Linked DNA regions of Massilia sp. METH4. The protein of the gene in region 1 interacts with the protein of each later gene in a pairwise test. Links are inferred from orthologs where the notes say so. Each region holds a gene or a part of one and is shown on either strand. Other genes may lie near its edges.

Evidence for each region.
Region 2: the proteins of acpP (region 1) and ybgC interact in binary tests that used the Escherichia coli proteins (3 or more experiments, as listed by UniProt). The link is inferred for Massilia sp. METH4 from one-to-one orthologs.

The regions. Positions count from the first base shown.
Region 1 is NZ_CP146614.1:6,615,486-6,626,699, reverse strand. The notes cover bases 2,737-5,686. They hold acpP (acyl carrier protein), read left to right. Parts: upstream 2,737-4,066; coding sequence 4,067-4,306; downstream 4,307-5,686. Other genes in these bases: fabF (beta-ketoacyl-ACP synthase II), read left to right, coding at 4,347-5,591; fabG (3-oxoacyl-ACP reductase FabG), read left to right, coding at 3,151-3,909; fabD (ACP S-malonyltransferase), read left to right, coding at 2,737-3,134. Also shown: phosphate acyltransferase PlsX, read left to right, coding at 1-944; V6Z91_RS28750 (beta-ketoacyl-ACP synthase III), read left to right, coding at 951-1,937; more of fabD, read left to right, coding at 2,193-2,736; V6Z91_RS28725 (hypothetical protein), read left to right, coding at 6,193-6,651; RNA polymerase sigma factor RpoE, read left to right, coding at 6,721-7,323; V6Z91_RS28715 (sigma-E factor negative regulatory protein), read left to right, coding at 7,425-7,712; V6Z91_RS28710 (DegQ family serine endoprotease), read left to right, coding at 7,938-9,428; V6Z91_RS28705 (glutaredoxin family protein), read left to right, coding at 9,462-9,707; lepA (translation elongation factor 4), read left to right, coding at 9,923-11,214. UniProt on the Escherichia coli protein: Carrier of the growing fatty acid chain in fatty acid biosynthesis.
Region 2 is NZ_CP146614.1:3,688,816-3,699,828, reverse strand. The notes cover bases 5,352-8,100. They hold ybgC (tol-pal system-associated acyl-CoA thioesterase), read left to right. Parts: upstream 5,352-6,396; coding sequence 6,397-6,804; downstream 6,805-8,100. Other genes in these bases: tolA (cell envelope integrity protein TolA), read left to right, coding at 8,086-8,100; V6Z91_RS16175 (ExbD/TolR family protein), read left to right, coding at 7,645-8,082; tolQ (protein TolQ), read left to right, coding at 6,935-7,627; V6Z91_RS16190 (SDR family NAD(P)-dependent oxidoreductase), read left to right, coding at 5,483-6,232. Outside these bases: V6Z91_RS16220 (PilC/PilY family type IV pilus protein), read right to left, coding at 1-956; V6Z91_RS16215 (PilX N-terminal domain-containing pilus assembly protein), read right to left, coding at 967-1,530; V6Z91_RS16210 (PilW family protein), read right to left, coding at 1,533-2,450; type IV pilus modification protein PilV, read right to left, coding at 2,447-2,980; transcriptional regulator NrdR, read right to left, coding at 3,230-3,697; glyA (serine hydroxymethyltransferase), read right to left, coding at 3,770-5,014; more of tolA, read left to right, coding at 8,101-9,042; Tol-Pal system beta propeller repeat protein TolB, read left to right, coding at 9,051-10,313; peptidoglycan-associated lipoprotein Pal, read left to right, coding at 10,357-10,887; tol-pal system protein YbgF, read left to right, coding at 10,981-11,013.

The DNA.
Region 1 (11,214 bases):
AACTGATCCTGGTTGGCCTCGAAGACGTGCTCCGCGCCGAGCTGAAGAAGCATCGCGCCGCCGACCATCCTCGACTGGCCATCCTGCACGCTTCCGAGCAGGTGACGATGGACGATCCCCTCGAAGTGGCGCTGCGCCGCAAGAAGGATTCGTCGATGCGCGTCGCCATCGAGCAGGTCAAGGATGGCAAGGCCCAGGCCTGTGTCTCGGCCGGCAATACCGGCGCCCTGATGGCGGTCTCGCGCTACGTGCTGAAGACGATGCCCGGCGTCGACCGCCCCGCCATCTGCGCGATCATGCCGAACCAGAAGGATGGTCCCACCTACGTGATGGACCTGGGTGCCAATGTGGATTGCGAACCGCACCACCTGCACCAGTTCGCCATCATGGGTTCCGTGCTCGTGCACGCCATGGAAGGCATCGCGCGCCCCACCATCGGCCTGTTGAACGTGGGCACCGAGGACATCAAGGGCAACGAGGTGGTCAAGGCCACTTCCGCCCTGCTGCAGGCCGACCACGAGCGCGGCAAGCTCAATTTTTACGGTAACGTGGAAGGCAACGATATCTTCAAGGGCACCACCGATGTCGTCGTGTGCGACGGCTTTGTCGGCAATGTGGCCCTGAAGGCCGTTGAGGGGGTGGCGGGCTTCTTCAAGATGGTGCTCACCGCCGAATTCAAGCGTTCGCCCATAACGATGCTCGGGGCCGTGATCGCCAACAGCGCCCTGAAACGGATCCGCCGGCGGCTCAATCCGGCACGCTACAACGGCGCCAGCCTGCTGGGCTTGCGCGGCCTCGTGTTCAAGAGCCATGGCAGCGCCGAGGTGGAGGCCTATGAATGGGCGATCCGCCGGGCGTATGATGCTGCGAAGAACGACGTGCAACAGCAGCTGGCGGACCTGATCGCCGAACTGATGCCGCGCGAAAACACAACCATTGGATGAGACGGCATGACCCTGTACAGCAAAATCATCGGCACCGGCAGCTATCTGCCGGAACAACGCGTGACGAACCAGGAGCTGGCCGCACAGCTGGCAGCGAAGGGGATCGAAACTTCCGACGAGTGGATCTCCAGCCGCAGCGGTATCTCGGCGCGCCACTACGCGGCGCCTGAGCAGAATTCCTCCGACCTCGCCGTGCTCGCGGCCCAGCGCGCGCTGGACATGGCCCAACTGCAGCCGGACGATATCGACCTGATCATCGTCGCCAGCTCCACGCCCGACTTCTTCGGCAGCTTCCCCAGCACCGCCTGCATCGTGCAGCGCAAGCTGGGCATGACTAACACGAGCGCGGCGGTGGACGTTCAGGCCGTGTGCAGCGGTTTCGTGTACGCGATGGCCTCGGCGGACAGCTTCATCAAGTCCGGCATGCACAAGAACGTGCTGGTGATCGGCGCCGAAGTGTTTTCGCGCATCCTCAATTTCGAGGACCGCACCACCTGCGTGCTGTTCGGCGACGGCGCCGGCGCCGTGGTGATGAGCGCATCGGAAGAGCCGGGCGTGCTGGCCTGCAAGCTGCATGCGGATGGCCGCCATTCCGACATCCTCTCGGTGCCCGGCAATGTGGCCGGCGGTGCGGTCGCCGGCAGCGCCTTCCTGTACATGGATGGCCAGGCCGTGTTCAAGCTGGCCGTCACCGTGCTGGAAAAGGTCGCCCACGAAGCGCTGGACGCGGCCGGCATGTCGAGCAGCCAGATCGACTGGCTGATCCCGCACCAGGCCAATATCCGCATCATGAACGGCACCGCGAAGAAGCTGGGCCTCACTCCGGAAAAGATGGTCGTCACCGTCGACCAGCACGGCAACACCTCCGCCGCGTCGATTCCGCTGGCGCTCGATACCGCCGTGCGCGATGGCCGCGTGAAGAAGGGCGATGTCGTCATGATGGAAGGCGTCGGCGGTGGATTCACGTGGGGGGCCGTCCTGGCGAGGATGTGACTGAACTAGCTTTACCTGCTCGCCAGGACTTGGCGAGGATGTGACTGAACTAGCTTTACCTGCTCGCCAGGACTTGGCGAGGATGTGACTTGCAAGAGCTTTACCTGCTCGCCAGGACTTCGCCCGGATGTAAGCTTTAGGTGGAATGCAAACGGCGGTGTACAATGCGCGCCGTTTTAGAATTAGTGCTCTAGAAGGATGAGTGCGCGCGGATGTGCCGGATGGGCCCATCCGCTTTTCACAACGAGACCACACATGACCCAATTCGCATTTGTATTCCCCGGCCAGGGTTCCCAGGCCGTGGCCATGATGGCCGGCTTCAACGGCAACCCGGTCGTCGAGCAGACGATCGCCGAAGCGTCGGACGCGCTGCAGTTCGATCTCGGCAAGCTGATCGCGGAAGGCCCGAAGGAAGATCTCGACCTCACCACCAACACGCAACCGGTCATGCTGACGGCCGCGGTCGCCGTCTACCGCGCCTGGCTTGCCGCCGGCGGCCCGGTGCCTTCGGTGGTCGCCGGCCACAGCCTGGGTGAATACTCGGCGCTCGTCGCCGCAGGCGTGATCCCGTTCAAGGATGCTGTGCCGCTGGTGCGTTTCCGCGCCCAGGCCATGCAGGAAGCCGTGCCGGTGGGGCAGGGCACGATGGCCGTGGTGCTGGGCCTGTCGGACGATGACGTGCGCGCCGCCTGCGCCGAAGCCGTGGCCGCCGACCCGAGCCAGGTCGTTGAAGCCGTCAACTACAACGCCCCGGCACAAGTCGTGATTGCCGGCCACGCGGCCGGCGTCGACAAGGCATGCGAGATCGCCAAGGCGAAGGGCGCCAAGCGCGCCATGCGGCTGCCGGTCTCGGCACCATTCCATTCGTCGCTGCTGAAACCCGCGTCGGACCGTCTGCGCGAGTACATGGAATCGCTCCATTTCAGCGCGCCACAGATCGATTTGATCAATAACGTCGATGTTGCTGTATTGCATGATCCTGCCAGTATCAAGGATGCGCTGGTGCGCCAGGCTGCGAGCCCGGTGCGCTGGGTCGAAACGATGCAGAAGGTCGCGGCGAGCGGCATCACCCAGGTGGTCGAGTGCGGCCCGGGCAAGGTGTTGATGGGCTTGACCAAGCGCATCGACCCGAACCTGGTGGGCGACGCGATCACCGACCAGGCTTCGCTGGAACGCGTGCTGGCCACGCTGAAATAACAAGAAAGGAATCGCCATGAATCTGTCCAACCAGGTCGCGCTCGTCACGGGCGCATCGCGCGGCATCGGCAAGGCCATCGCACAGGAGCTGGCGCGCCAGGGCGCGAAAGTGATCGGCACGGCCACCACCCAGGCGGGCGCCGAGGCGATCTCGGCTTACCTGGCCGAAATCGGTACCGAGGCAGAAGGTGTGAAAAGCAAGGGGATCGTCCTGGACGTCACCGACGCCGAGCGTTGCGGCGCCGTAATCGATGAAGTCGCCAAGGAGTTCGGCGCCATCGGCATCCTCGTCAACAATGCCGGCATCACGGCCGACCAGCTGGCGATGCGCATGAAGGACGAGGAGTGGGACAAGGTCATCGCCACCAACCTGACTGCCGTGGGCCGGCTCTCCCGCGCGGTCCTGCGCGGCATGATGAAGGCAAAGACTGGGCGTATCATTAATATCACTTCGGTGGTGGCGTCGTCCGGCAACCCGGGCCAGATGAATTACGCGGCCGCCAAGGCCGGCGTCGAAGGCATGTCCCGCGCGCTGGCCCGCGAGATCGGCAGCCGCAACATCACCGTCAACTGCATCGCGCCGGGTTTCATCGACACGGACATGACCCGTGTCCTCGGCGAGGAACAGCACGCGGCACTGCTCACGCAGATCCCGCTGGGCCGCCTGGGCAAGCCGGAAGACATCGCTGCGGCGGTCGTTTTCCTGGCTTCGCCGGGCGGCGCGTACATTACCGGCACCACGCTGCACGTGAACGGCGGCATGTACATGGGGTAAATGAGGAATTAACGCGTTTGCGTAGTTTTAGGTATGCAATCACGTTTTTTAGCAGTGATTTCGGTAAAGCTGAGCACAGAAGCCGAAATTAGTTTTTCAGCGCGCAAACCTGATAAAATGCGCGCTTTCCGTAACATACACACAATGGAGCCATAACATGTCCGATATCGAACAACGCGTTAAGAAGATCGTCGCCGAACAACTGGGCGTCGCCGAAGCCGACATCAAGAACGAATCGTCCTTCGTCGATGACCTGGGCGCCGACTCCCTCGACACCGTTGAACTGGTAATGGCACTGGAAGACGAGTTCGAAATGGAAATCCCTGACGAACAAGCAGAAAAGATCACCACCGTGCAGCAGGCTATCGATTACGCGACGGCCCACGTCAAGGCCTGATCGCAGCATCAGCAGTACAGATCGACTCCAGGAGAATCGCTTGAGTTCCAAAAACCGTCGTGTGGTGGTTACCGGCCTCGGTTGCGTGTCCCCGATCGGCAATACGATTGCCGAAGCGTGGAACGCTATCGTCGAGGGGAAGTCCGGTATCGCCAACATCACCAAGTTTGATGCCAGCGCGTTCTCGACCCGCTTTGCCGGCGAGGTCAAGAACTTCAGCGTCGGGGATTACCTCGACGTCAAGGAAGCCCGCCATATGGATACGTTCATCCATTACGGCATGGCTGCCGGCATCCAGGCGATCCAGGATTCCGGTCTGGTCGTCACCGAAGAGAACGCCGATCGCATCGGCGTGATCATCGGCTCCGGTATCGGCGGCCTGCCGATGATCGAAGAACAGAAGGAAGACTACGACAAGCGCGGTCCGCGCCGTATCTCGCCGTTCTTCGTACCGGCCTCGATCATTAATATGATCTCGGGCAATCTCTCGATCAAATACGGCATGCGCGGTCCCAACCTGGCGATCGTCACTGCCTGCACCACCGGCCTGCACAGCATCGGCGCGGCGGCCCGCCTGATCGAATACGGCGACGCCGACATCATGGTGGCCGGCGGTGCCGAATCCACCGTTTCGCCGCTGGGCCTGGGCGGCTTTGCCTCGGCCCGTGCACTGTCTGCGCGCAACGACGATCCGGCGACGGCTTCGCGCCCGTGGGACAAGGATCGCGACGGCTTCGTGCTGGGCGAAGGCGCCGGCGTGATGGTGCTGGAAGAATACGAACATGCCAAGGCACGCGGCGCCAAGATCTACGCTGAATTGCTGGGCTTCGGCATGAGCGCGGACGCGTATCACATGACCTCGCCGCTGGAAGACGGCAGCGGCGGCGCCAAGTCGGCGATGGCGGCCATGAAGAATGCCGGCATCAACCCCGACCAGGTGCAGTACCTGAATGCGCACGGCACGTCCACGCCGCTGGGCGACGTGGCCGAAGTCACGGGCATCAAGTATGCGTTCGGCGACCATGCCAAGAGCCTGGTGGTGAGCTCGACGAAGTCGATGACGGGCCACTTGCTGGGCGGCGCCGGCGGCCTCGAAGCCGTGTTCACCGTGCTGGCGATTCACCACCAGGTGGCACCGCCCACGATCAACCTGTTCAACCAGGACCCGGCGTGCGACCTGGACTTCTGCGCCAACGTCGCCCGCCCGATGGCCATCCAGTATGCCGTGAAGAACTCGTTCGGCTTCGGCGGAACGAACGGCAGCCTCGTGTTCGGAAAAATGTGAACTTTCCCGGCTCACTCCGGTCATACCGGAGTGAGCGCCCGTGGCCCGGCGGTTGACTGAGCAGTCTTCAGTCAGCCGGCGCGGCCAGCGGTGCCGGCATTCGCTGGCACCCGACAGCCCGGCAAGAGGCCGGCGCTTCCCGATGCATTCCCTAAGCAAGTCGATGCGGTCGCGATTGCAGCTATCAGCGCAGCAAAAGGCACGCAAACGGGCGTCCCCACGGGCACCAATGGACGCACCAATGGGCACACCCACGGGCGCACCAATGGGCAAACCCCCAGGCGCACCAATAAGCGTACCAGGAACTGCGCCAGTAACTTCGCCAATCGCCGCCGCAATAACACAGCAACAACACAGCAATCAAGCAGCACTAACGCAGCAATAACGCAGCAATAACGCAGCACTAACGCAGCAATAACGCAGCAATAACGCAGCAATAAGCGCGGTTACGGGCGCCGCGATGAGCGCAGTAATGGCGCGGCAGCACGTCGTTGTTTCCGTCGTCCCGTTGCGCGCAACGTGTGCGGTACGGCCGTGCGCGGGGCGCATCAGGCCGGTCCGGCGTCGTGTGCACCGGCCGTACTTCGTCGCGGGTCCATCCATGTCGATCGCCATTTCCGCCGTCATTCGTCCGTCGCCCGCGCTGCGCATCGCGCAGGCGGCCCTGTGCCTCGTCGTGTTCGCCTGCGCGGCGTGGCACGGGCCTGGTGTTGCTGGCGCGCTGCTGTTCCTCGCCGGCCTGGCCGGAGCGCTTCCCCTGCGTGGCCCTGTCAAGTTCGCGCGCCTTGATATTTCGGCTGTCGGGCTCATCCGCCTGACGGTATACCACCAGAGGCGTGCACCGTGCGTCGAAGCGGGGCAGGGCGCGCGGCTCCTGCCGGGGTCCACGCTGTGGCCCGGCCTGTTGATGCTGCGCCTGAAAGACGATGCCGGCCGGATGCATTGGCTGGCCGTGCTGCCCGACAGTACCGCGCCCGACGTACGGCGGCGCCTCGCGCTGGCGGCGCGGGCGATCGCCGCCGGCGCGGGCGATGTGAAAAAAAATTCCGCTAACCCCTGAACCAATTACAGCGCCAGCTCTCTATAGCGATATGAGCGTCGGCGCTGCAAGTCACCGAGGGCACAAGGTGTGACGACAGACCGTGAGAGCGATCAGCTGCTGGTCGAGCGAGTCCAGGCAGGTGAGCGGCAGGCATTCGACTTGCTCGTGTCGAAGTATCAGCGCAGGCTGATGCGGCTGGTATCGCGCATCGTGCATGACCCTGCCGAGGCGGAAGACGTCGTGCAGGAAAGCTTCATCAAGGCTTTCCGTGCCCTGCGCCACTTCCGCGGCGATTCCGCCTTCTACACGTGGCTGTACCGGATCGGCATCAACACCGCCAAGAATTACCTGGCCACCGCCGGCCGCCGCGCGAGCACCGGCACCGAAGCCGATGCCGACAACGGCGAGGCGACGGGCGAGGGGGAAGGTCTGCGCGACATCAACACGCCCGAGTCCATGCTGGCGACCAAGCAGATAGCGGAAACGGTCAATGCCGCGATGGATGCGCTACCCCTCGACCTGCGCACGGCGATCCTGCTGCGCGAGATCGAGGGCATGAGTTATGAAGAGATATCGGAAATCATGTCGTGCCCGATCGGAACGGTGCGCAGCCGTATTTTCCGGGCGCGCGAGGTGATCGCCGACAAACTGCGTCCGTTATTGGATATGCCGGTTGACAAACGCTGGTAGGGCTTCGAAACTGCCGGTTCAGGCCGTGTAACGATTGGCGATCGGTCCTTGTCGTGGTTCAATTTTGTCGTTGTTCAATTCTCCGTCAACTGGGACATGTCATGGAAACCCCGACCCGCCTGCAGGAAAACATCTCGGCGATGGTGGACAACGAATTGCCGGAGTCCGAAGTCGAACTCACGCTGGCTGCGCTGTCCGAACCCGAAGGGTTGGCGGCCTGGCGCATCTATCACATCGTGGGCGACGCATTGCGGGTCCACCAGCCGGAAGTGGAGCTGTCCGCCGGTTTTGCCGCGCGCCTTGCCGAACGCCTCGCTGCCGAGGAACTCCCCGGCAGCCCGGGTGCCGACGCGGCACAGCAGGGTTCCGCCACCGCCACCGTTTCCTGACGCTTCCCCCCAGCCACCGGATGCCCGCCACGGGCACTGGCGTCACGTCTCGTAACATCCGGTACCGCGCCGTTACACTCCACGGCGCGAGCGCTACAAATCTCCCCTTGAAATTTGTTATTGTTTGCAACATCTTGTGCGTGCTGCAACTTCAGCTTTTCGCTTACCATACGGCGAAGCCACCGGCTTGTTGCGCCCTGACCCATACCGATAACAGACATTCCTATGACAACCAATATCTCTGCTGGTAATAAAACCCTGTCGGCGCTGCTGGTCAGCGCGGGTATCCTGTTCGCGCCTGCCACGCTGGGCCTCGCTCCCGTGCACGCCGCGCCGGCCACCGCGGCCGTCGCCGGCCTGCCGGATTTCGCCGACATGGTGGACAAGGTCGGTCCCGCCGTCGTGAACATCCGCACCACCGAGCGCCTGAGGATGCGTGAATCCGGCTCGCCGGACGAGGAAGAGATGCAGGAATTCTTCCGCCGCTTCTTCGGCGGGCAGATGCCGACCCCGCGCCAGCAGCCGCGCCGGCAACAGCAGGCGCCGCAGGAGCGCGAGGTGCAGCGCGGCGTCGGTTCCGGCTTCATCATTTCCGCCGACGGCTACGTGCTGACCAATGCGCACGTGGTGGCCGGCGCCGACGAGGTGTACGTCACGCTGACCGACAAGCGCGAATTCAAGGCCAAGGTACTGGGTTCGGACACCCGCACCGACGTGGCCGTGCTGAAGGTCGAAGGGGCCAACCTGCCCGTGTTGAAGATGGGCGACTCCAACAAGATCCGCGTCGGCGAATGGGTCGTCGCGATCGGCTCGCCGTTCAACCTGGAAAACTCGGTCACCGCCGGCATCATCTCGGCCAAGTCGCGCGACACGGGCGAATACCTGCCGTTGATCCAGAGCGACGTGGCGGTCAACCCCGGCAACTCGGGCGGCCCGCTGATCAATATGCGCGGCGAGGTCATCGGCATCAACTCGCAGATCGCCACCTTGAGCGGCGCGTATAACGGCATTTCGTTCGCCGTGCCGATCGACGAGGCGATGCGCGTGGCCGACCAGCTGAAAGCCACCGGCAAGGTGACCCGCGGCCGCATCGGCGTGCAGATCGGCCCGGTTACCCGCGACGTGGCCGAGTCGCTGGGCCTGAAGGACGCCCGCGGCGCCGAAGTATCGATGGTGGAAGAAGGCGGCCCGGCCGCCAAGGCCGGCCTGCGCGCCGGCGACATCGTCATCAAGTTCAACGGCACCGACATCACGGGCTCGAACGACCTGCCGCGCCTGGTCGGCAATACCAAGCCGAACACCCGCGCCACCATCACCGTCTGGCGCCAGGGCAAGGCTGTCGACCTGCCGGTCACCGTGGCCGAACTGGAATCCGACCAGCCCGCGCGCGGCGCACGCGGCGATCGCAACAAGCCCAACACCGAGGGCGCCAGCAACGCGCTGGGGCTGAAGGTGTCCGACCTCTCGGCGGCCGAGAAGAAGGAGCTGGGCGTGCCGGGCGGCGTCAAGGTGGATGCGGCCGAAGGCGTGGCCGGCAGCGCCGGCATCCGGCCGGACGATGTGCTGCTGCAGCTGAACAATACGCTGATCACCGATGCCAAGCAGTTCGCCGCGCTGGTGTCGAAGCTCGATCCGAAGCGCAATGCCGTGGTGCTGGTGCGCCGCGGCGACGTGGCGCGCTTCCTGACGCTGCGTCCGGCGCCGGCCGGCAAGTGATCGTCGGGGCGGCTTCGGCCGCCCCGCCTTGCGATGCGCTTCATCCTGTATTCCCGCAGCTACTGCCACCTGTGCCAGGACATGCTCGACGCCTTGCTGGCCTTGCGCACGCCGGAGCGGCCGTTCACCGTCGATGTGATCGACGTGGACGCCGATCCTGCGCTGGTGGCCCGCTACGACGAGCTCGTGCCAGTGCTCTGCCTCGGCGAGGAACAGCTGTGCCATTACTTCCTCGACGCGCCAAAGGTCATGGCTGCGCTCGGTGATAACAGCCGATAACGATCTTTTAAGCCTCCCGCCTCGCCCGGTACGTCAGAATTCGGGCTTTCCACTCTGAAATCCGGTAAAATGCGAGGGGTTTTTCCTTGCACGTTTTCTCGAAAGGCGCTCGGCAGGGCTTTCCCGCCCCGAGCGCTTTTTGCATTGGCTCGCATTGACCGAGTGTTTTGCTGCCTCCACGCCGTTTTTATCGCTGTTTTACGCCGTTTTACTAAATGAACAACATTCGCAATTTTTCCATCATCGCCCATATCGACCATGGCAAATCCACGCTGGCGGACCGCATCATCCAGTTGTGCGGCGGCCTGTCGGACCGCGAGATGGAAGCCCAGGTGCTCGATTCGATGGACCTCGAGCGCGAACGCGGCATCACCATCAAGGCCCAGACGGCGGCGCTGAAATACAAGGCGCGCAATGGCGAAATCTACAACCTGAACCTGATCGACACACCGGGCCACGTCGACTTCTCGTATGAAGTGTCGCGCTCGCTGTCGGCCTGCGAAGGCGCGCTGCTGGTCGTCGACGCCTCGCAGGGCGTCGAGGCGCAGACGGTGGCCAACTGCTACACGGCGCTCGACCTGGGTGTGGAAGTGGTGCCCGTGCTGAACAAGATCGACCTGCCGAACGCCGATCCGCCGTCGGCAATTGCCGAGATCGAGGACGTGATCGGCATCGAAGCCGGCGACGCCGTGCAGTGCTCCGCCAAGACGGGCCTGGGCGTCGAGGACGTGCTCGAATCGATCATCGCCAAGGTGCCGCCGCCGAAGGGCGACCCGACCGCGCCGCTGCAGGCGCTGATCATCGACTCGTGGTATGACGCCTACGTGGGCGTGGTGATGCTGGTGCGCGTCGTCAACGGTACCCTGCGTCCGAAGGAAAAGATCCGCCTGATGGCCACCGATTCCGTGCAGCTGGTCGAAGACCTCGGCATCTTCTCGCCGCGCTCGATCTCGCTGCCCGAGCTGTCGGCGGGCCAGGTGGGCTTCGTGATCGCCGGCATCAAGGAATTGAAGGTGGCCCGCGTGGGCGACACGATCACCACGGCGGTCAAGCCGGCCGAAGCGCCGCTGCCCGGCTTCAAGGAAGTGCAGCCGCAAGTGTTCGCCGGCCTGTTCCCCGTGGAAGCGAACCAGTACGACGCGCTGCGCGACTCGCTGGAAAAGCTGAAGCTGAACGATGCCGCGCTGATGTACGAACCGGAAGTGTCGCAGGCGCTGGGCTTCGGCTTCCGCTGCGGTTTCCTGGGTCTTCTGCACATGGAAATCGTGCAGGAACGCCTGGAGCGCGAGTTCGACATGGACCTGATCACCACGGCACCGACCGTGGTGTATGAAGTCGAACAGCGCGACGGCACCACGATCAACGTGGATAACCCGTCGCGCATGCCCGACCCGTCGCACATCAACGAAGTGCGCGAGCCCATCGTCACCGTCAACCTGTACATGCCGCAGGAGTATGTCGGTTCCGTGATCACGCTGTGCATCGCCAAGCGCGGTATCCAGATGGA
Region 2 (11,013 bases), 2.9 Mb from region 1 along the record:
CCGCCATCGAACGCGGCGGGATCGGTGACATCGAGCGCGAACAAGCCCTGGGCGCCGGCGCCGGGAGAACCCACCAGCACGCTGCGCCAGGCGCCGCCGATGAAGGCTTCGCCGGCAGCCAGCGGCCCGTCGACATATGCGCGGTGCGTGTAGTCTGGAGCAGGCAAGGCGCTCAGTGCCGGCACCAGCATCGCCGGCGCATAGGCGAACAACTCGCTGCCCGTGGCGGCGTCGAACGCATGCAGCATGCCGTCGTTCGCCCCCAGGTACACGGCCGGGGTGCGGCGCTCGGTGCCCCGGTAAAAGGCCGAATACGCGATGTCGGCATGCCGGTTGGCGCCCGCCCCGATGTAGAGAGGCGCGCCGTGCACCGAGTCGCCCAGCAGGCCGGCGCGGCGGCGGAACGTCGTACCCTCGAGCGCGCGTTCGCCACGCAGCCACGCCAGGCGGGCCGGCCCGAGGCCGTCGGCGGCGCCCCCGCCGGGCGGCAGGTCCAGGACAGCCTGCTGCGATGGCGCCAGGCTGTCCCACTCGAACGGCGCCGTGCTGCCGTCGGCCTGCATGGTGTAGATGCGGCGCCGCGCGGGCGGCGTGCCGGCAAGGACGGCCGCTGCATCCCACACGGGCGTGGCACCGCCCGCCTCGCCCCGGCTCAGCGGGGTACGGGTCAGCGTGCCGCTGCCGCTTGCGAAGTCGTACGAGACGCGGAACAGGCTCCCCGCTGCCGGCGGCGATCCCGTTCCGGCAACGGCCAGCGCGGCCCCGTGCACAGGGCGGTCGGTGGCGCAGGCCAGCGCCGCGGCCTGGCCGTCGATGACGATGGCCGGCGGACCGGAAGCGGCCGGCGCCAGGGCCGTGGCGCAGCAAAGGCCCAGCGCCAGGCCGGGTGCGAAGAATGGCATGGCGCGGCCGTTCGTGCGGCGGCAGCGCGACGATGCATGGCTGGACCTTTCCATCGTCCCTCCATCAATCGCCGGGCCGGCGCCAGGCCGATTGCAGCACGACCTGCGTGCCTTCGCGGTTGCCGAAGCCGATCGCGGTCACGCGATAGTAATAGCGCGGCATGCCGCCGGCCTCCTCGCCCGCGCGACGGTAGGGCTGCCGTTCGATGATGTAGCGCGGGCGCCGCATGGGCAGCGCGCCCTCCCCCGTCTGCATCGCCGCGCCCGTGAAATGGCCGAGCGGCACGCTGGCGCCTTCCGCCGCCAGGTCGACCGCTTGCCACGCCGGCGGCGCCCCATCGCCGGCCGGGCCGCACAGGCCAAGGGCCGCGCCGGTGCCGCAGCCGGGGCCGAACGCCGCCGGCCCGGCCAGCAAGGCGGCCCGGTCGGCCCCCGCTTCCTCGATATCGCGTTCCGCATCCATCAGCGCATCCTCCGCAGCTTGCAGCGCCACCTGCCGGTCCCGCCCGGCGCGTGCCGCCTTCTCTCCCATCAGGGCCAATCCCGCCGCGCTGGCGGCCAGCATCAGCACGGCCACCAGCATCACGAGCGTCACGACCAGCGCGATGCCGTCCTGCCGCCGGCACATCGTCAACCGTCCCGGTTCCGCAGCAGCACCACCGTGTCGAACAGGCGTCGCGCGCGCAGCCGCAGGGGCTCGGGCATCGCGGCTTCGTCGACCAGCGTGCCGGGATCGTCCGGGTCCACGCGGCCGCCGAACAGTTGCCAGCGCACCGGCAGCGAACCGGCGCGCGAGCGCGCCTCGCCGTGCAGCAACAAGGCGGCCCGCACGGCGACGATCCTTTTCCAGTGCGTCTTGCGGCGCAGGTCCAGTGCCCGCTCCTGGTGCGTCGCACCGGACAGCGGCAGCGCCGCATCGAGCGCGTGCACGGCAGTGGCGTTCAGGTAGCGGTTCGGAATGCCATCGGCATCGGTATCCAGGCCGTACAGCACCTGGAAGGAATCGACGCCGCGCACGATGGCATCGGCATTCCAGGCGCCCGAGTTTCCTCGGTACTTGCAGCGCAATTCCGTCTCGCCGTCGCCGGCGGTGCCGACGTAGAAGATGCTCCAGCCGGCTTCTCCAGCGCCGACCGTGAAGCCGGCACAGTCGACGATCGAGCCATCGCCGCCGTCGGTGCCCGACCCGGCGAAGCGAATGGCAAGCACGTCGCTGCCATGCAGGGTACGGGCCGGCGACGCCTCCTCCATGCCGGCCGCCATGCGCGGCAATGTGCGGTTGTCGAGCCCGGCGATGGCGGCATCGCCGTCGGGCGGCGGTGTGCCCGCATCGAGGTCAGTCCAGGCGGCCTGGCGCAGCGCCTGCCCGACCAGCTCCAGCGCATAGCGCCCGCCATCGTCGATCCGGGCGCTGGCCGCATGCTGCGCGAAGTCGCCGTTGGCGACCAGCAGCATCGCCGCCGCCGCCAGCGCGACGACGAGCCCAAGCCCCAATGCGACCAGCATCTCGGCAAGGCCGATGCCGCCCTGGCGGCCTGGCGCCCTCATTGCCCCACCCCGGCCACCGTGACAGCCACGCCCGGTGTTTCGCGGCGCTCCGGCGTGCCGTCCGCCCGCTTGCCGCGCCAACCGATCTTGACGACGACGGGGTCGCCCGGCGCGCCGCTGCATTCCCAGCGCATGCGGCCTGCTTCGTATAGCTGCGCATCGCGGCATACCCGTGCCCGCCCGGCAGGCAACTGCGTGCGGACCTGCCTTTGCAGTTCGTGGATATCGGCTTGCGCCACTTGGGCCGGGTTGCAGGAATCGGCCGTACAGGGGTTGTCCAGCGCGGCCGGACCTGTTGCAGCCTGCGCGTCGTAGTCGACGTCGAGGTAAAAGACCGGCACCTGCCCGGCATTGGCGCGCATGCGGTCGGCCATTGCCACGGCGATCTGCAATGCCGCGGAAAGCAGCGCCGATTCGTGCCGCGCGCGCATCGCATGCAATTGCATCGCCATGCCGCCCACCAGGCCCAAGGCCAGCACGAAGACGGCGACCAGCACTTCCATCAAGGCGAACCCGGCAACATGGCGCATCGGCAACCTCCCCCCATCGACATTGCCGTACAAGTTAGCCGGCAGCGGCGCGGGGCGGTTGTGGCTGCTCAAGCTCGAGCGGCTTAGCTCAACAATTTCCGTGGAGACTTGCGCCAGCGCAGGAAACGCAGTCAAAAGCGACCACGTCCGAGGTGAAAGATGATAGTGACGGGCTGCGACGCCCCCGGCGGCGTTGCCGCGCCGGCTGTGCGGCACTACTCCTGCCGCGCCGGCTGTGCGGCGTTACTTCTAGTCCTGCCGCTTACGCTCCTGGCCGGCTTCCTCGATCGCATCCTGGAATTCGGCCAGGTCCTCGAAATTCTTGTAGACGGAGGCGAAGCGGATATACGCAACCTTGTCGAGCCGCTTCAGCTCGGCCATCACCAGCTCGCCGATGTAATTCGAATCGACTTCGCGCTTGCCGCTGGTGAGCAGTTTTTCCTCGATCGCCTTTACCGCGTCGTCGACCGCGGCGGCGGCCACCGGCCGCTTGCGCAGCGCGAGCATCAGGCTGCCGCGCAATTTTGCTTCGGAGTACTCCATCCGGCTGCCGTTCTTTTTGACCACGAACGGCATCGAAAGTTCAATCCGCTCGTACGTGGTGAAACGCTTGTCGCACCTGCCGCAGCGCCGCCGGCGCTTGATCGCATCCCCCTCCTCCGATACGCGCGTATCGAGGACGTGGATTTCATCATGCTGGCAGAACGGACATTTCATGTGGTGATGGAATGAGGATGAAAAAAGCGCCGGGCTTTGCAGCCCGGCGCCCCGATAGTAGCAATGTGCCGATTACGCGTAAACCGGGAACTTGTCGGCCAGGACCTTCACGGCGGCCTTCACGCGTTCGATCGTGGCGGCGTCATGCGGGTTGTCCAGCACGTCGGCGATCAGGTTGCCGACCTCTTCGGCCTCGGCTTCCTTGAAGCCGCGGGTGGTCATCGCCGGGCTGCCCAGGCGGATGCCGGAGGTGACGAACGGCTTTTGCGGGTCGTTCGGAATGCCGTTCTTGTTGCAGGTGATGTGGGCCGAACCCAGGATCGCCTCGGCTTCCTTGCCGGTCAGGTTCTTGGCGCGCAGGTCCACCAGGAACACGTGCGACTCGGTGCCGCCGGAGACGATGCGCAGGCCGCGCTTGATCAGCGTCTTGGCCAGCACGTCGGCGTTCTTGACCACCTGCTGCTGGTAGGCCTTGAACTCATCGGACAGCGCTTCCTTGAACGCCACCGCCTTGCCTGCGATTACGTGCATCAGCGGGCCGCCCTGGATGCCGGGGAAGATCGCCGAGTTGATGATCTTCTCGTGCTCGGCCTTCATCAGGATGATGCCGCCGCGCGGGCCGCGCAGCGACTTGTGCGTGGTGGACGTGACGAAGTCGGCGTGCGGCACCGGGTTCGGGTACAGGCCGGCGGCGATCAGGCCGGCGTAGTGGGCCATGTCGACCATGAAGTAGGCGCCGACGGCCTTGGCCACGGCGGCGAAGCGTTCGAAGTCGATCTTCTTCGAGAAGGCCGAGGCGCCGGCGATGATCAGCTTCGGCTTGTGCTCGTTGGCCAGCTTTTCCATGGCGGCGTAGTCGATGTCTTCCTCGGCGGTCAGGCCGTAGGACACCACGTTGAACCACTTGCCGGACATGTTCAGGCCCATGCCGTGCGTCAGGTGGCCGCCTTCGGCCAGCGACATGCCCATGATCGTGTCGCCCGGCTTGAGCACGGCGAAGAACACGCCCTGGTTCGCCTGCGAACCGGAGTTCGGCTGCACGTTGGCGGCTTCCGCGCCGAACAGCTGCTTGACGCGGTCGATCGCCAGCTGTTCCACCACGTCCACGTATTCGCAACCGCCGTAGTAGCGCTTGCCCGGATAGCCTTCCGCGTATTTATTCGTCAGTTGCGAGCCCTGCGCTTCCATCACGGCCGGCGAGGTGTAGTTCTCCGACGCGATCAGCTCGATGTGGTCGTGCTGGCGCTTGTTCTCGCTCTGGATGGCGCCGAACAGTTCCGGGTCGATGGAGGCGAGGGTGTGATCTTTTGCGAACATGAAATAACTCCGATTAGGACTGGCAGATAGGATCGAATGACGCGGGCCGGGTGGCCAAAGGCAGCCCGGTCGCGCGTGCATCCGCGCGATTCCATCGAGGCTGCCCAGGCGAACGGCGTTGAGACATCCCACGTTCCCCGGTGGATACCCACCTTTCGCGTATTTGCCGACGATCATGCCGACGGCATTGCCGCTTTTCGCCAGTTACGTGAGACATAAATGGAGCCGAGATTGTATGTGATGTGCAGAGTCTGGGCAAGGAAACAGCTTGCCGTTCTCAAGACGACGGCGTTGGTAGCGCGACCACAACACTGTCGTTTCGGCTACAATCTTTGGGTTTGCCGGCTTCGATGCCTCTACCTTGTTTAACCCCAACGGCAGAAGCCGGGATCAGACCCAAAAGGGTCTGGCCCCAGAATTTGCTTCTGGGTTAAATTTCCGCGCAACCGCACTTTGGGAAAAACGTCCATGATCGTCTTCATCACCGGCGCAACCGCCGGCTTCGGCGCCGCGATGGCGCGCATCTTCGCCACGAATGGCCACCGCGTGCTGATCGCCGGCCGCCGCGCCGACCGGCTGGAAGCGCTGGCCGGCGAACTCGGCCCCAACGTGCGCACCGTGCCGCTGGATGTGACCGACAAGGCCGGCATCCACGCCGCGCTCCAGGCGCTGCCCGCGGGCTGGCGCGAGATCGACGTGCTGGTCAACAACGCCGGCCTCGCCCTCGGCATCAAGCCGGCGCACGAGGCGCAGCTGGAAGACTGGGAAACGATGATCGCGACCAATTGCACGGGCCTGGTGACGATGACCCGCGCCGTGCTGCCGGGCATGGTGGAACGCAATAGCGGCCTGATCATCAACATCGGCTCCGTGGCCGGCCGCTTCCCCTACCCGGGCGGGAATGTGTATGGCGCCACCAAGGCCTTCGTCGACCAGTTCACGCTGAACCTGCGCGCGGACCTCGTCGGCACGGGCGTGCGCGCGACCAATATCGCGCCGGGCCTGTGCGGCGGCACGGAGTTCTCGAACGTGCGCCTGAAGGGCGACGATGCGGCGGCCGCCAAGGTTTATGAAGGCACCACGCCGCTGACGGCGGACGATATCGCTGCCACCGCGTACTGGATCGCCACCCTGCCGCCGCATGTGAACATCAACATGATCGAGATGATGCCGACCTGCCAGGCCGCCGGGCCGCTGGCGATCAAGCGTGCGTCGTAAGAAATTACCGACGCGAAAGATTCGTAAGCGAATGTTACAAGTATTGGTCGGGCGCGGCGAATTTGTTTAACTGATCAGCTTGACATACCGTCAGCAAACTTTTAGCAACGTTTCATGCCAAATGGCGTAGAATGTTGCCCAATAACACTTGTAGCAATCTCACCATGTCTTCAGAGTTCACCTGGGAAGTCCGTGTCTATTACGAGGACACGGACGCGGGCGGCATCGTCTATTACGCCAATTACCTGAAGTTCTTTGAACGCGCCCGTACCGAATGGCTGCGCGCGATCGGTATCGGCCAGCAGGTGCTGCTGGAAGAGCACGATGCCATGTTCGTGGTGAAGAATGTCAGCGCGGACTATCATGCGCCGGCCAAACTGGACGATGCTCTATCATTAACACTAGTTATCGAGAAGCTTGGCCGCGCCTCCGTCGTGTTCCGGCAGCAGGCGTGGCGCGGCACGACCCTGCTCAACACGGCCCACGTGAAGGTGGGCTGCGTCGACTCGGCGTTGAGGCCGCGCGCGGTGCCCGATGCCGCGGCCGAACGCATGCGCGCCTATGTGGCGTGAACGGCGCCCGGGCAGGAGTCCGTTACAGTGCGCATTACCGTGCAAATTACCGTGCAATTGCACATCGCCTCACAGCGCCGAGAAGCAGCTTGAGCCTTTGCTAGTCGTTACCATTCTAACTAATTTATAAATGAACGGTTCCCAAGATCTTTCCTTCATCGCCCTCATCTCCAATGCGCACCTGATCGTGCAGCTGATCATGGCGCTGCTGCTCGGCCTGTCCATCGTCAGCTGGACCTACATCTTCAAGAAATGGTTCGACGTGCGCGCCGCGCGCCGCCTGACGATCGACTTCGAAAAAACGTTCTGGGCCGGCGGCAACCTGCACCAGCTGTACCAGGCCGCCGGCAGCAACCGCGCCAACAACGGCGCGCTGTCGCGCATCTTCGAGGCGGGCATGGGTGAGTTCATCAAGGGCAAGCAGGCCGCCACCGCGGCCCGCGAGGCGCTGGACGTGGGTGCGATCCTGGATGGTGCCCGCCGCGCGATGCGGGCGGCGTTCCAGCGCGAGATGGACGTGCTCGAGTCGCACCTGGCCTTCCTGGCTTCGGTCGGTTCCGTGTCGCCGTACATCGGCCTGCTGGGCACCGTGTGGGGCATCATGAATGCGTTCCGCGGCCTGGCCAATGTGCAGCAGGCCACCCTGTCGGCCGTGGCGCCCGGCATCGCCGAGGCACTGATCGCCACCGCGATCGGCCTGTTCGCGGCGATCCCGGCCGTGGTTGCCTACAACCGCTTCTCGCATGACATCGACCGCCTGGCGATCCGCTTCGAAAGCTTCGTCGAGGAGTTCTCCAACATCCTGCAGCGCCAGTCGCGTTAACCGGGAAAGGAGCCAACATGGCATCGTCCTTCAACAGCAGCATGCGCGGCGGCCGCGGCCGCAAGCTGAAATCCGAGATCAACGTCGTGCCCTACATCGACGTGATGCTCTGCCTGCTGATCATCTTCATGGTGATGCCGAGCTCGAACAACCCGAGCTCGATCGACCTGCCGCACGCGGAAAAGGCGGTGCGCCCGCCGGACGCCTATATCCAGGTCACCATCAAGCCCAACGGTGCGCTGTCGATCGGCATCGCGGGCAAGAATGCCGATGCGCCCGAAACGGCGCCGAACCGCGATGCCCTGGTGCGCAAGCTGGAAGCGCTGCACGAGGACAACCCCGACTATCCGGTGCTGATCGCGGGCGACAAGGAAAGCAAGTACGACGATGTGATCCAGCTGATTTCCGAAGCGAAGAAGATGGGCATCACCCGCGTTGGTCTGGCAACGAAGTAAGGCATGGCGACAATTGAAGCGAACACGGGCGGCCCGTATCGGGTACCCCGGCATGACAGTGGCTGGCGTGCCTTCGGGCTCGCCCTGGCCACGCACGCGCTGCTGTTCCTGTTCCTGTGGGGCGGCATCAATTGGCAAAGCTCCGAACCCGTGGCCGTGGAAGCGGAGGTATGGGACCTGACGACGCAGCAGGCCGCCCCGCCGCCGCCGCCCACGCCGGAACCCGAGCCGCAGCCCGAACCCGAACCGGCGCCGCCCCCGCCTGCCCCGGCGCCGGCCCCGCCGCCGCCGCGGGAGGTGACGCCGCCCAAGCCCGATCCGGAGATCGCGCTGCGCAAGGAACGCGAGAAGAAGCGCGAAGAGGAAAAGCGCATCGCGGCCGAGAAGGAAGAAAAACGCAAGCAGAAGCTCGAGGATGAGCGCAAGCTCGCCGACCAGAAGAAGAAGGAAGACGAGAAGAAAAAGCGCGAGGAAGAGCAGCGCCTGGCCGAACAGAAGGAAAAAGCCGACAAGAAGGCCGAAGAGGACAAGAAGAAGAAAGAGCTGGCGGCCAAGAAAGCTGCGGAAAAGAGGGATGCCGAACGCATCGCCAAGATCCGCGAAGAGGAAATTCGCCGGCTCACAGGCGCGGCGGGCGGCACCAGCAGCGGCACGGCCGAGAAATCGACCGCGCCACGGATGGACAGCGGCTACAAGGCCGCGATCGCGGCCAGGATCAAGAGCAATATCAGCTACGCGGGCAGCCAGGACGTTCCCGGCAACCCGAGTGCCGAGTTCAGGATTACGCAATTGCCGACTGGGGAAATCGTTTCGGTCCGAAAGATCAAGAGCAGCGGAATTCCCGCCTACGATGCCGCCGTGGAGAACGCGATTAGTAAATCGTCGCCTCTGCCCAAAAAGAAAGACGGCACGGTGGAACGGGAAATCACCGCGGCATTCAATTTGAAAGACTTGCCTTGACGCGAACTATGAAAAAACTTACTTCCGTGTTCCTTACCGCTGGCATGCTGGCCAGCCTGACCGCCCAGGCGCAATTGCGCGTGGAAATCTCGGGTGTCGGCAGCAACCAGATCCCCGTGGCGGTCGCCGCCTTCGTGGACGAAGGCCAATCGCCGACGCAGATCTCGAAGGTCATCAAGACCGACCTGGAGCGCAGTGGCGCCTTCAAGGTGATCGACGCCGGCACGATCAGCGACGTGAACAATGTCGACGCGGCATCCTACAAGGCACGCGGCGCGGATGCCCTGGTCGTTGGCACCGTGCAGAAGCAGCCGAACGGCACGTACGACGTGCGCTACAAGCTGATGTCCACGATCCAGAACACGAAGATCTCGCAGCTGGACCAGCAGGCGCCGGCGCAATTCACGCGCCTGTCGGCGCACAAGATCGCCGACGACGTGTACGAAAAACTGACCGGCGTGCGCGGCATCTTCGCCACCCGCATCGCCTACGTGACGCAGCAGGGCCGCTCCTACCGCCTTGAGGTGGCCGACGCCGACGGCGAGAACGTGCAGCTGGCGCTGTCGTCGAACGAGCCGATCATTTCACCGTCGTGGTCGCCGGACGGCACCAAGGTGGCCTACGTGTCGTTCGAGCAGAAGAAGCCGGTGATCTACGTGCAGAACCTGATCACGCGCCAGCGCACCGTGATCGCCAATGAACGCGGCAGCAACTCGGCGCCATCCTGGTCGCCGGACGGCAGCCGCATCGCGCTGGCGCTGTCGAAGACGGGCAACACGCAGGTCTACCTCGCCAACAGTACCGGCGGCGGCCTGCGCCGGCTGACCAACAGCAGCGGCATCGATACCGAGCCGCAGTTCTCGGCGGACGGCCAGTCGATCTACTTCACCAGCGACCGCAGCGGCGGCCCGCAGATCTACCGCATGAGCGTGAACGGCGGCGATGCCCAGCGCGTGACGTTCAACGGCAGCTACAACATCAGCCCGCGTATTTCCTCCGATGGAAAATCGCTGGCCTATATTTCCCGGCGCAACGGCAACTTCCAGCTCTATGTATTGGATCTGGCAAGCGGCCAGGAGCAACGTTTGTCGGACAACACCAACGACCAGGCCCCCAGCTTCGCTCCGAACGGCAAGTACATCCTGTACTCGACCGAATCGGGCGGGCGCAAGGCCCTGGCGGTGGTGTCGGTGGACGGCCGGGTCAAGCAACGCCTGACCATTCAGGCCGGAGCAATCAAGGAGCCCACCTGGGGTCCTTTCATGAAGTAAAAACAGGCAGTAAAGACCTTTCACAACGACCAGGAGAATCAACATGCGTAACGTAAAAAGCATCGCCTTCATCATCAGCAGCGCCGCCCTGCTGGCAGCTTGCTCGAGCCCCGTCAAGGTTTCCGAGCCGGCACCCGTAGTGGAAAGCAAGCCGGCCGAAGCGCCTGCGCAAGCTGACACCACCCGTTCCGTGGCCCCGGTGGAAACCAAGTCGATCGACCCGCTGGACGATCCGCAAGGCGTGCTGGCACAGCGCAGCGTGTACTTCGACTTCGACAGCTATGTCGTGCGCGAAGACGGCAAGCCGGTCGTGACCAACCACTCCGACTACCTGACCAAGAACACCAGCCGCAACATCCTGATCCAGGGTAACACCGACGAACGCGGCGGCGCGGAATACAACCTCGCCCTGGGCCAGAAGCGCGCCGAAGCCGTGAAGCGCGCGATGGTGGCACTGGGCGTGAACGAAGGCCAGATCGAAGCCGTTTCGCTGGGCAAGGAAAAGCCGAAGGCACAGGGCAGCAACGAAGAGGCATGGGCACAGAACCGTCGTGCCGACATCGTCTACAAGTAATCGACGGCCTCCGGCCTGACATTCGTACTGACGGGGCAGCGCGCAGCGTTATACTGCGCGCTGCCCCGTTTTTTCATTGAGAGCGTTTACAACATGATCAAATTCACCAAGACGGCTGTTGCGCTG